2 regions of the Enterobacter cloacae complex sp. HYC042_NIDB genome follow, and region 1 is predicted to be linked to the other one. Evidence: predicted binding sites of a transcription regulator. Region 1 holds the regulator's gene; the other holds the start of a gene.

Region 1 (6,214 bases):
GCAGGTCGATATGCGCAACCACGGGCTTTCCGGCCGCTCAGACGAGATGACCTATGCGGCAATGGCGCAGGATCTGCTGGATACGCTGGACGCGCACAACCTGCAGAAGGTGACCCTCATCGGGCATTCAATGGGCGGTAAAGCGGTTATGGCGCTCACCGCGCTGGCGCCAGAACGAATTTCCGGGCTTGTCGTGATTGACGTTGCGCCTGTGGATTACGACGTTCGCCGTCACGATGAGATTTTCGCGGCGATCAATGCCGTAACCGAAGCTGGCGTTTCCACTCGTCAGCAGGCTGCAGCGGTTATGCGTGAGCATCTTGATGAAGAAGGCGTGGTGCAGTTCCTTTTGAAGTCGTTTGTTGACGGGCAGTGGCGTTTTAACGTGCCGGTGCTGTGGGACCAGTACAACAATATCGTGGGCTGGGAAACCGTTCCCGCCTGGCCGCATCCTGCCCTCTTTATTCGCGGCGGTAACTCTCCTTATATTACCGACGCGTACCGCGACACGCTGCTGGCACAATTCCCGCAGGCGCGCGCCCACGTCATTGCCGGTGCCGGACACTGGGTGCATGCGGAAAAACCGGATGCTGTACTGCGCGCCATTCGCCGCTATCTCGCTGATACTGCAAATTGATTAAAAAGAGAGCGACTGGAAGATGACGGGCTTCCAGTCGTTGGCGTGCCGTTTTTGGTGATGTATGATGGCGCGCTTATCGCCCGGGCTTTAGCAGGGCGGCGTGTTTCCCCCGAAGTCTCATAATCATGGCCAAAGAACAAACGGACCGTACGACACTAGATCTGTTCGCGAATGAGCGTCGACCGGGACGACCGAAAACGAATCCGCTTTCGCGCGATGAACAGCTGCGTATCAATAAACGCAATCAGCTTAAACGCGATAAAAATCGTGGGCTTAAGCGTGTCGAACTGAAGCTCAACGCCGACGCGGTCGATGCGCTTAACGAGCTGGCAGAGGCGCGTAACATCAGCCGCAGCGAGCTTATTGAAGAGATGCTCATCGCCCAACTTGAGACGCTGCGCAGCCAGGCATAAGTCTGAAAAACCCCTTTATCGCCCTTTTCATGTAGCACAGAGTGCAGTCCTGCGCGATAGCGGTTTCCGCAGGGTTGCCAGTTCTGCTATTATTGCCCTTATCCGTGGCCGAATTGCGCCACCATACCATTAAGTTTCAAGAGGTTATTTTACTCATGGCAATCATCGGCATTTTCTTCGGCAGTGATACCGGCAATACCGAAAATATCGCAAAAAACATTCAGAAACAGCTCGGTAAAGACGTTGCTGATGTGCATGACATCGCCAAGAGCAGCAAAGAAGATCTCGAGGGCTATGACATTCTGCTGCTGGGTATTCCAACCTGGTACTATGGTGAAGCCCAGTGCGACTGGGACGATTTCTTCCCGACGCTGGAAGAGGTGGACTTCAACGGCAAGCTGGTTGCCCTGTTCGGTTGTGGCGATCAGGAAGATTACGCCGAGTACTTCTGTGATGCGCTGGGGACGATTCGCGACATCATTGAGCCTAATGGCGCGGTTATTGTGGGCCACTGGCCGACTGCCGGTTACCACTTCGAAGCTTCTAAAGGCCTGGCCGATGACGATCATTTTGTCGGACTTGCCATTGACGAAGACCGTCAGCCAGAACTGACCGCAGAGCGTGTAGAGAAGTGGGTTAAACAGATCCGCGAAGAACTGCATCTGGACGATATTCTCAACGCCTGATTTTTTACGGCGCAACGCGGGTTGCGCCCCTTTTCCAGGTAAAACCGATTAAATTAATTGCTACAAACTTTTAACTTTTTCGTCCAGACCTGTACAATGTCTCCCTGGCAAAATGTGGTTTCCATTGAGCAAGTTTGTAGGTGATACCACGTTTTTATAAGCATACTTTGCCTGAGACTTGCAGTTTTCATTTAGGCATGGCAGTTCTATAATGAGACGCATTATCCCAGGTGCATTTTCTGTCACTTCCCAGAGAAGTGAATCGTTTAGCAACAGGACAGATTCCGCATGACTGACAACAATACCGCATTAAAGAAGGCTGGCCTGAAAGTAACGCTTCCTCGGTTAAAAATCCTGGAAGTGCTTCAGGGTCCAGACAATCACCATGTCAGTGCGGAAGACCTTTATAAACGTCTTATCGACATGGGTGAAGAGATTGGGCTGGCCACCGTATATCGCGTGCTGAACCAGTTTGATGACGCGGGCATTGTTACCCGTCATAATTTCGAAGGCGGTAAATCTGTATTCGAACTGACCCAGCAGCATCACCACGATCACCTGATCTGCCTCGATTGCGGCAAGGTCATTGAATTTAGCGATGATTCCATCGAAGCGCGTCAGCGTGAAATCGCAGCTCGTCATGGCATTCGCCTGACCAACCACAGCCTGTACCTTTACGGTCACTGCGCTGAAGGGGATTGCCGCGAGAATGAACACGCTCACGACACAAAATAAGTTAGCGTTCATACTCTGAGCCAGCCGTAAGGTTGGCTTTTTTTTGCCTGAAAAAAGCCCGGTCAGCAAAGTGCCACCGGGCGTAGAGCAACTTATTTGTTGTTATTGCGTATCTCGTTCCAGATTTTATCGCAACGCTTCGCCACTTCCTGATCGTTACCGGTTTTACGTGCCTGGATGCAGGCCTGATAATCCATCACGCGAACATTCTCCTGCGTCGCGAACACCTCATGCGCTTTCTCTTTCTTTAACACATTTAGCACACTCTGGCAGGCTTCAATTTTCTCAGGCGATCCTTCCGCGGTATTAATACAGGCGCTATACGCCTCCTTCAGACGGGCGTCCTCTTTCGGCGCCTGAGTCTGAACACACGCCACCAGCCCTGATGCCATCAGCGCGACGATTACGATTTTTTTCATCATGTGCAGTCTCCAGACCGGCGGGACTCAGCCCGCCGGTGTGCTCATCAGAAGATGGTGAATGGGGCGATAACCATGAATTTGACGTCACGTTCATCCTGGAAGATGTTGCCGTAACCGCCCGCATAGCTTGGGATATCGGAGTGGTTGTCATACTGCGTGAAGTGCAGCTTGAACATCGTGCCTTTCGCGCGGCCATCCTGCAGGGTGTAGATAGCATCCAGGCTGTAGGAGGACTCTTTCAGGCGATAGTTTGGATCGTAGTACGCATCCGGCGTCGCCATGTCTGCTGGTTTTGCATCCCAGGCGTAAGCGTAAGAAGCGCCCACCGCCCAGCCCGGCAGGTTCCAGTTTTTCAGGTCATACATGGCGCCGAAGAAGACCGCTTTCTCGCCGTCGGCGTTGAAGTCTGAGCGGTTATCCCACCAGATATCCAGACGACCGTTGGATGAGGCATAGGTCGGCGTCATACGCTGCAGGAAGTAGCCCTGCTGCCCTTCCGCCTTCACCCACGTGCCTTCCAGACGCAAATCAACCTGACCGACCTTATAGCCGAAGGTTAACGCCTGCAGCCACGCGGTACCGTTATAAATGTCATTTACGCTGCCATCGCTGACCTTATCGCGCGTACCGTAGAACTGGTAGCTGGTGCTCAGCGGACTACCGGCGATATCAAATTTGTAGCTGGCTTTAGCAAAATACTGATCGATATAGCCTTCCGCCTGACCAAATGCGGCTTCCAGAACCAGATCGTTTTTGAAGTCGTACTTCGCGCCCAGCGAGTGGAGGTAATCGACTTTGGTTTTCTTATCGTTCTGGTAGAACTTGTCCATCTCAATGTGCCACGGCGCTTTGTACTCGTTGGTCCACATATAGGAGAAGCTCAACGCACCTGCATCACCGTAGTCAAAGTTAGCCCCGGCTTCTGCCCCCTGATAGGTACCAGGCATAAAGCTCCAGTGCGGCGCTAACAGCGTCTGGCCGGTTGGCTGAATATAGCCCCCACGCGCCCATACCGGGCCGTATTTGAATTTCGCTGCGGCCTTATAAAGGCTGATGCCGCTTTTATCCCCTGACCAGTCTTCGTCATAGGCTTTATTGCTGGAGGAGAAAGCAATTTCGTTCGGGTGGCCGCTGTCGCCATTTTCAGCCATTTCAATCGCCGTAAACGCGGCAATATCCAGACCGAATATATCGGCGGCGTAGCCTGACTGGAAGTCCAGGTTGGCGTTCCAGGTGGAGTGTGAGAGGTTGGTTTTGTATTTATCTTCTGTGACATCTTTACGGTCACGTTCACGCTGCCAGTAATAAATACCGCCAGTGAGGGTAGAATCTTCGATGAAACCTGCTGCTTTTGCCTCTGGTGTCACCACCAGGCCTGACATTGCTGTCACACCGGCAATAGCCAGCGCCAGCGCACTACGTTTGCCACTGAACGTACGCATAGATTATTCCTCTTTGACGAATTAAAACGCCTTAAACGGCGAAAATATAAAAGACCAAAAGGCCAGGGGTAGTTATAAATACCCTCGAATTAACTACCGTCTTTAGGTTATTTTTCGCGACGCGAATTATCAATGCTTTTCAGTGGGCAAAAGTCAGGATTATGACGAAGTGCACATAATTGGTAGTGCTTTGTAACATTTGGCCGGATGCAAGGTGTGGCGGGGGTAGAGCAGGTAATTTCGGCGTATTAGATCGTAATAAAACCCGTATTTGTCTTAATTCTCTTTTTTATGAAACAGACAAACTTTTTTTAGAAAAATAAGTAGCACCGCATTGACCAAAAATTTTAGCTGGCCTAATTACGGGCCTACTTTAACGATATGATCATTAAATAAAAAAACGCCGCTATAAGCGGCGTTTGTTTCTCATTGACCAGTGCAGCGTTATTATTCGCCGATCTTGGTCCAGGTATCACGCAGACCTACGGTACGGTTAAATACCGGTTTTTCTGCCGTGCTGTAACGGCTGTCCAGGCAGAAGTAACCTTCACGCTCGAACTGGAACGCTTTGCCCGCTTCAGCGGCTTTCAGCGATGGCTCCGCATAACCTTGCTTGATCACCAGAGATTCCGGGTTGATGGTCGCCAGGAAGTCTTCCGCCGCACCCGGGTTAGGTACGCTGAACAGACGATCGTACAGACGAATTTCTACAGGCAGCGCGTGGGAAGCGCTCACCCAGTGGATCACGCCTTTCACCTTGCGGCCGTCTGCCGGATCTTTGCTCAGCGTCTCAGCATCGTACGAACAGAAGATGGTGGTAATGTTACCTTCAGCATCCTTCTCTACGCGCTCGGCTTTGATGACGTAGGCGTTACGCAGACGAACTTCTTTGCCCAACACCAGACGCTTGTACTGCTTATTGGCTTCTTCACGGAAGTCAGCACGGTCGATCCAGATCTCACCGCTGAACGGCACGTCGCGGCTTCCCATTTCCGGTTTATTCGGATGGTTAGGCATAGAGACCAGCTCGCTTCCACCCTGCGGGTAATTTTCAATAACCAGTTTCACCGGATCGATAACAGCCATCGCGCGCGGGGCGTTTTCGTTAAGATCTTCACGAATGCAGGATTCCAGAGACGCCATTTCGATGGTGTTGTCCTGCTTGGTCACGCCGATACGTTTGCAGAACTCACGAATAGAAGCGGCAGTGTAACCACGACGACGCAGGCCGGAGATGGTCGGCATGCGCGGGTCGTCCCAGCCATCAACGTGCTTGTCGGTCACCAGCAGGTTCAGCTTACGCTTGGACATCACGGTGTATTCCAGATTCAGACGAGAGAACTCGTACTGACGCGGATGCACAGGAATGGTGATGTTATCGAGCACCCAGTCGTACAGACGACGGTTATCCTGGAACTCCAGCGTACACAGCGAGTGGGTAATGCCTTCCAGCGCATCGCTGATGCAGTGGGTGAAGTCGTACATCGGATAAATGCACCACTTGTTGCCGGTCTGGTGGTGTTCTGCGAACTTAATGCGGTACAGCACCGGATCGCGCATCACGATAAACGGCGACGCCATATCGATTTTGGCACGCAGGCACGCTTTACCTTCTTCGAAGCCACCGGCACGCATTTTTTCAAACAGCGCCAGGTTCTCTTCCACGCTGCGATCGCGGAACGGGCTGTTTTTGCCTGGTGCGGTCAGCGTACCGCGATACTCGCGGATTTCGTCCGCAGACAGCTCGTCGACGTAGGCCAGACCTTTGTTGATCAGCTCCACCGCGTAGGCATACAGCTGATCAAAATAGTCAGAGGAGTAGCAGATATCGCCAGACCAGTTGAAGCCCAGCCATTGCACGTCGTTTTTAATGGAC
Region 2 (6,214 bases), 660 kb from region 1:
AATCGCGATCTCGTCGCGAACGTGCATAAAAGTGGCCCTCGACAGGCCATCATTCAGGCGATTATCAAATGCTGTTCCTCGCTTGAAATTCAGTTCTGCGCGGTCGGCGTGGAGAAGGCAGAAGAGTGGATGTGGCTGGAATCTGCGGGCATTTCCCAGTTCCAGGGGCATCTTTTTGCCAGCCCCCGCCATGGCGGAATTCCGGCGATTGCATGGCCGGAGAAGAAATTCGATTTTTGATAAAGCTGTACAAAATTCGGCAGACTTAGCTGTACGAGAAGCAAACTTTAGACAACAATGTATTAACAGGTGAAGGGAGAACGACCCCTTTCACCTGTGCAAAATGCGGTCTTAGTTATACAAATGGTTTGTACAATCTGATAAGGTTGGTGTAGTTAGGTATGGAAGTTCTGAGCGTGAGGGAGTTAATGGCCTATTACAGTATCGGCGAAGTGGCCGAACGATGCGGTATCAACCCCGTTACGCTGCGTGCCTGGCAGCGACGTTATGGATTGTTGAAGCCGCAGCGCAGCGAAGGGGGGCATCGTCAGTTTGACGATGAAGATATCCTGCGTATTGAAGAGATCAAACGCCTGATGAAAAGCGGCGTTTCGGTCGGAAAAGTAAAAGCCTTGCTGGAAAATAAAGAAGTCCTGACTCAGGGTAACTGGGTCTCGTTCCAGGAAGAGATGATGACCGTTCTGCGTTATGCCAGCCCGGCAAAGCTGCGCGCCAAAATCGGTGAGTTCCGCCGGGATCACGCCATGGATGCGCTGATTGATAACATCATTTCCCCCGTCCGCCAGCGAATGAATCAGGATCAAAATACTGTACGCCACATGGCGAGCATGCTTGACGGCGTCCTGATTGAATTCGCGGTTCTAAGCCTGGCGGAGTCGCGCAAGAAAGCGGGTAAAGATGCGTTGCTTATCGGCTGGGAATGCGATGACCGTACTCATCTTTGGCTTGAAGCCGCGCGGCTGGCGCAGCAAGGCTGGCACATTGACGTGCTCGCGGACCCGATTGATTCTCCGCGTCCTGAACTTTTCCCGGGGCAAAAAATCTTCGTCTGGACGGGAAAGACGCTAACACCGCGTCAGCAGGAACAGCTGGATCACTGGCGTGAGCAGGGTTTTAGCGTTTCATTTCACCAATAATAATCAGAGGCCTTGAGGGCCTTTTATTGTTTTAGACACTTCCAGAACAAAAGCTATCTCAAAAATAGGCATTTCCGATACATATTTTACTTTTCCTCACTTTGCTGTTTTCTCCAACAGATAATCCATTAATTTTCAAAGTATTGAACAATTAAATCCATCCCGCCCGCATCTTCTGACAGGGTCTATGCTTAATAAAAGTAGACAAAAAGGGCGGTTTAGCCGAATGCCCCTGCTGACAGAGGGTTGAAGTGATAATCGTTATCACTAACATGGTGTTATGCCCTGATGGCTAATCAGATGAGGTGGACCTATGGAACTGCATTCAGAAACCTTCAATCCTGCCGATTTTGCCTGGCGAGGATTAACGCTCACGCCTGCGGCGGCGGCGCATATCCACGAGCTGGTGACAAAAAATCCCGACATTCTCGGCGTGCGCTTAGGCGTTAAGCAGACCGGCTGCGCGGGCTTTGGCTACGTGCTGGATACCGTCACCGCACCGGAAAAAGATGACCTGGTGTTTGAAACCGACGGCGCAAAGCTGTACGTCGCGCTGCAGGCTATGCCGTTTATCGATGGAACCGAAGTGGATTACGTGCGGGAAGGTTTAAACCAGTTATTCAAATTTCATAACCCGAAAGCCCAGAACGAATGCGGCTGCGGCGAAAGCTTTGGGGTATAGGCGGTACTATGTCTCGTAATACTGAAGCAACGAGTGATGTAAACACCTGGAGCGGCGGACACCTCAACTATAAAGAGGGTTTTTTCACGCATCTGCAGACCGACGAGCTGGCGAAAGGCATTAATGAAGATGTGGTGCGCGCCATTTCGGCCAAACGTAACGAGCCCGAGTGGATGCTCGAATTTCGCCTGAGTGCGTTTCGCGCCTGGCTGGAGATGGAAGAGCCGCACTGGCTGAAAGCCCACTACGACAAGCTGAACTATCAGGATTACAGCTACTACTCCGCGCCCTCCTGCGGCAGCTGTGACGATACCTGCGCCTCGCAGCCCGGCGCGGTCCAGCAGACCGGTGCCGAGAACAGCTTCCTGAGCAAAGAAGTTGAAGAGGCGTTTAACCAGCTGGGCGTGCCCGTGCGCGAGGGGAGAGAGGTGGCGGTGGACGCCATTTTCGACTCCGTCTCGGTAGCGACCACCTACCGTGAAAAGCTGGCCGAGCAGGGGATCATTTTCTGCTCCTTTGGCGAAGCCATTCATGACCATCCCGATCTGGTGAAAAAGTACATCGGCACCGTGGTACCGAGCAACGATAACTTCTTCGCCGCGCTGAATGCCGCGGTAGCCTCCGACGGCACCTTTATCTACGTGCCGAAAGGCGTGCGCTGCCCGATGGAGCTCTCCACCTATTTCCGCATTAACGCCGAAAAAACCGGACAGTTTGAACGTACCATTTTGGTAGCGGACGAAGGCAGCTACGTCAGCTATATCGAAGGGTGCTCCGCCCCGGTGCGCGACAGCTACCAGCTGCACGCGGCGGTGGTTGAGGTCATCATTCACAAAGACGCCGAGGTGAAATACTCCACGGTGCAGAACTGGTTCCCCGGCGACGGCAATACCGGCGGTATCCTGAACTTCGTCACCAAGCGTGCGCTGTGCGAAGGCGAAAACAGCAAAATGTCCTGGACGCAGTCGGAAACCGGCTCCGCTATTACCTGGAAATACCCGAGCTGTATTCTGCGCGGGGATAACTCCATCGGTGAGTTTTACTCGGTGGCGCTGACCAGCGGGCATCAGCAGGCCGATACCGGCACCAAGATGATCCACATTGGGAAAAATACCAAATCGACGATTATCTCGAAGGGGATCTCTGCCGGGCATAGCCAGAACAGCTATCGCGGGCTGGTGAAAATCATGCCGACGGCCACCAACGCGCGTAACTTCACTCAGTGTGATTCAATGCTGATCGGTGCCGACTGCGGGGCGCATACCTTCCCGTACGTCGAGTGTCGCAACAACACGGCTCAGCTGGAGCACGAGGCGACCACGTCGCGTATTGGGGAAGATCAGCTCTTCTACTGCCTGCAGCGCGGCATCAGCGAAGAAGATGCCATTTCGATGATTGTGAACGGCTTCTGTAAGGACGTGTTCTCTGAACTGCCGCTGGAATTCGCCGTTGAAGCACAAAAACTCCTCGCCATTAGTCTTGAACACAGCGTCGGTTAAGGAAAGCACATGTTAAGCATTAAAGATTTACAGGTCAGCGTGGAAGAGAAAGCGATCCTGCGCGGTCTCAATTTTGACGTCAAGCCGGGTGAAGTTCACGCCATCATGGGGCCGAACGGCTCCGGGAAAAGTACGCTTTCAGCGACGCTGGCGGGACGCGAAGATTACGAAGTGACAGGCGGCTCGGTCGAATTTAACGGCAAAGATCTTCTGGAGATGTCGCCGGAAGACCGCGCGGGTGAGGGCATTTTTATGGCCTTCCAGTACCCGGTCGAAATTCCGGGCGTCAGCAACCAGTTTTTCCTCCAGACGGCGCTGAATGCGGTGCGCAAGTATCGTGGCCAGGAGGCGCTGGATCGCTTCGACTTCCAGGATCTAATGGAAGAGAAGATCAAACTGCTGAAAATGCCGGAAGACCTGCTGACCCGCTCGGTCAACGTCGGCTTTTCCGGCGGCGAGAAAAAGCGTAACGATATCCTGCAGATGGCGGTGCTCGAGCCCGAGCTGTGCATTCTGGATGAGACCGACTCCGGTCTGGATATCGACGCCCTGAAGATTGTCGCCGACGGGGTGAATTCCCTGCGCGACGGCAAGCGCTCGTTCATTATTGTCACCCACTACCAGCGCATTCTGGATTACATCAAGCCGGACTATGTCCACGTGCTTTACCAGGGACGTATTGTGAAATCCGGTGATTTTACGCTGGTTAAACAACTGGAGGAGCAGGGCTATGGCTGGCTTACCGAACAGCAGTAATGCGCTCCAGCAGTGGCACCGGCTGTTTGAGGAGCAGGGTAATACGCGCTCCGAGCAGGCGCAGCAGCACCTGCAGCAGATGCTGCGCCTCGGCCTGCCGACGCGGAAGCATGAGAACTGGAAATACACCCCACTCGACGGCCTGCTGAACGGCGAGTTTGTGACGCGTCTGGCGGAGATTGACCCGGCCCGGCGCGACGATCTGGCGCTGACGGTGGATGCGGTGCGTCTGGTCTTTGTCGATGGCGTCTGGCGTCCAGAACTGAGTGATGACGCCCGGGATAGCGGGTTCGATATCGTCATTAACGACGACCGCCAGAGCCTGAGCGCCCCGGTTCAGCCGGAAGTCTTCCTCCACCTGACCGAGAGCCTGGCCCGCAGCGTGACGCATATTCAGGTCAAGCGTAACCAGCGGCCGGCAAAACCGCTGCTGCTGATGCACATCACACAGGGCGTGGAGGGCGATGAGATCAACACCGCGCACTATCGCCATCACCTTGAGCTGGCGGAGGGGGCGGAGGCCACGGTAATCGAACATTACGTCAGCCTCAACGAGACCCGTCACTTTACCGGGTCGCGGCTGACGATGAACGTTGCCGCCAATGCGCAGCTTCATCACATTAAGCTGGCGTTTGAGAATCCGCAGAGCCACCATTTTGCCCATAACGATCTTCTGCTGGGCCAGGATGCCGCGGCGTACAGCCACAGCTTCCTGCTCGGCGGCGCGGTGCTGCGCCACAACACCAGCACGCAGCTTAACGGTGAAAACACTACGCTGCGCATCAACAGCCTGGCGATGCCGGTGAAGGCAGAAGTGTGCGACACACGCACCTGGCTTGAGCACAACAAAGGCTACTGCAACAGCCGCCAGCTGCACAAAACCATCGTCAGCGATAAAGGGCGGGCGGTGTTTAACGGCCTGATTAACGTCGCCCAGCACGCCATCAAAACCGACGGGCAGATGACCAACAACAATCTGCTGCTGGGGCGCCTGGCGGAAGTGGACACCAAGCCGCAGCTGGAGATCTACGCCGACGACGTAAAATGCAGTCACGGCGCGACGGTCGGTCGGATCGACGACGAGCAGATGTTCTACCTGCGCTCGCGCGGCATCGACCAGCAGGCGGCGCAGAAAATGATCATCTACGCCTTTGCGGCGGAGCTTACGGAAGCGCTGCACGATGGCGTATTGAAGCAGCAGGTGCTGGCCCGCATTGGTCAGCGTCTGCCCGGAGGCGAAGCATGAGTTTTCCCGTAGAGAAAGTGCGGGCCGATTTCCCGGTTCTGACCCGTGAAGTGAACGGCCTGCCGCTGGCCTATCTCGACAGCGCGGCCAGCGCGCAGAAGCCGAATCAGGTGGTGGATGCGGAAGCCGAGTTCTACCGCCACGGCTACGCCGCCGTGCATCGCGGTATTCATACCCTGAGCGCCGAGGCGACCCAGCGCATGGAAAACGTGCGCACGCAAATTGCAGCCTTCCTCAATGCACGCCTGCCGGAAGAGCTGGTATTTGTGCGCGGCACAACCGAGGGGATTAACCTTGTCGCCAACAGCTGGGGCAACGCCCAGGTGCGCGCGGGGGATAACATCATCATCACCCAGATGGAGCACCACGCCAATATTGTGCCGTGGCAGATGCTCTGCGAGCGTGTCGGCGCACAGCTGCGGGTCGTTCCGTTGAACGACGATGGCACGCTGCAGCTGGAGCAGCTTGACGCCCTGCTGGACGATAAAACGCGGCTGGTGGCGGTCACCCAGGTCTCTAACGTGCTGGGCACCGAAAACCCGGTGACAGAGATTATCGCAAAAGCCCATCAGGCCGGCGCGAAGGTGCTGATTGACGGCGCGCAGGCGGTGATGCACCACGCGGTGGACGTGCAGGCGCTGGACTGCGATTTCTACGTATTCTCCGGGCATAAGCTCTATGGCCCGACCGGGATTGGCGTGTTGTATGTGAAAGAGGACATCCTGCAGGCGATGCCGCCGTGGGAAGGGGGCGGATCGATGATCGCCACCGTCAGCCTGACGGAAGGGACGACCTACGCCCGCGCGCCCTGGCGTTTCGAGGCGGGCACCCCCAACACCGGCGGGATTATCGGCCTGGGGGCAGCGGTGTCTTA

Evidence for each region. Region 1 encodes Fur, which represses iron uptake genes when iron is present. Its sites were predicted from a motif close to ATAATAATGAGAACNACTATCAA; they were not measured.
Region 2: the regulator Fur is predicted to act here: its motif matches at 1,409-1,431, upstream of sufA (Fe-S cluster assembly scaffold SufA).

What each region holds. Positions count from the first base shown of each region.
Region 1 is NZ_CP109650.1:1,531,738-1,537,951, reverse strand. Features, by position in the region: gene ybfF (esterase) at 1-637, shown strand, start outside; gene ybfE (LexA regulated protein) at 766-1,053, shown strand; gene fldA (flavodoxin FldA) at 1,209-1,739, shown strand; gene fur (ferric iron uptake transcriptional regulator) at 2,028-2,474, shown strand; gene chiQ (ChiQ/YbfN family lipoprotein) at 2,567-2,893, opposite strand; gene chiP (chitoporin ChiP) at 2,941-4,338, opposite strand; gene glnS (glutamine--tRNA ligase) at 4,786-6,214, opposite strand, start outside.
Region 2 is NZ_CP109650.1:2,194,445-2,200,658, forward strand. Features, by position in the region: gene OKF39_RS10510 (diguanylate phosphodiesterase) at 1-240, shown strand, start outside; gene OKF39_RS10515 (MerR family transcriptional regulator) at 429-1,157, shown strand; gene sufA (Fe-S cluster assembly scaffold SufA) at 1,471-1,839, shown strand; gene sufB (Fe-S cluster assembly protein SufB) at 1,848-3,338, shown strand; gene sufC (Fe-S cluster assembly ATPase SufC) at 3,348-4,094, shown strand; gene sufD (Fe-S cluster assembly protein SufD) at 4,069-5,340, shown strand; gene sufS (cysteine desulfurase SufS) at 5,337-6,214, shown strand, end outside.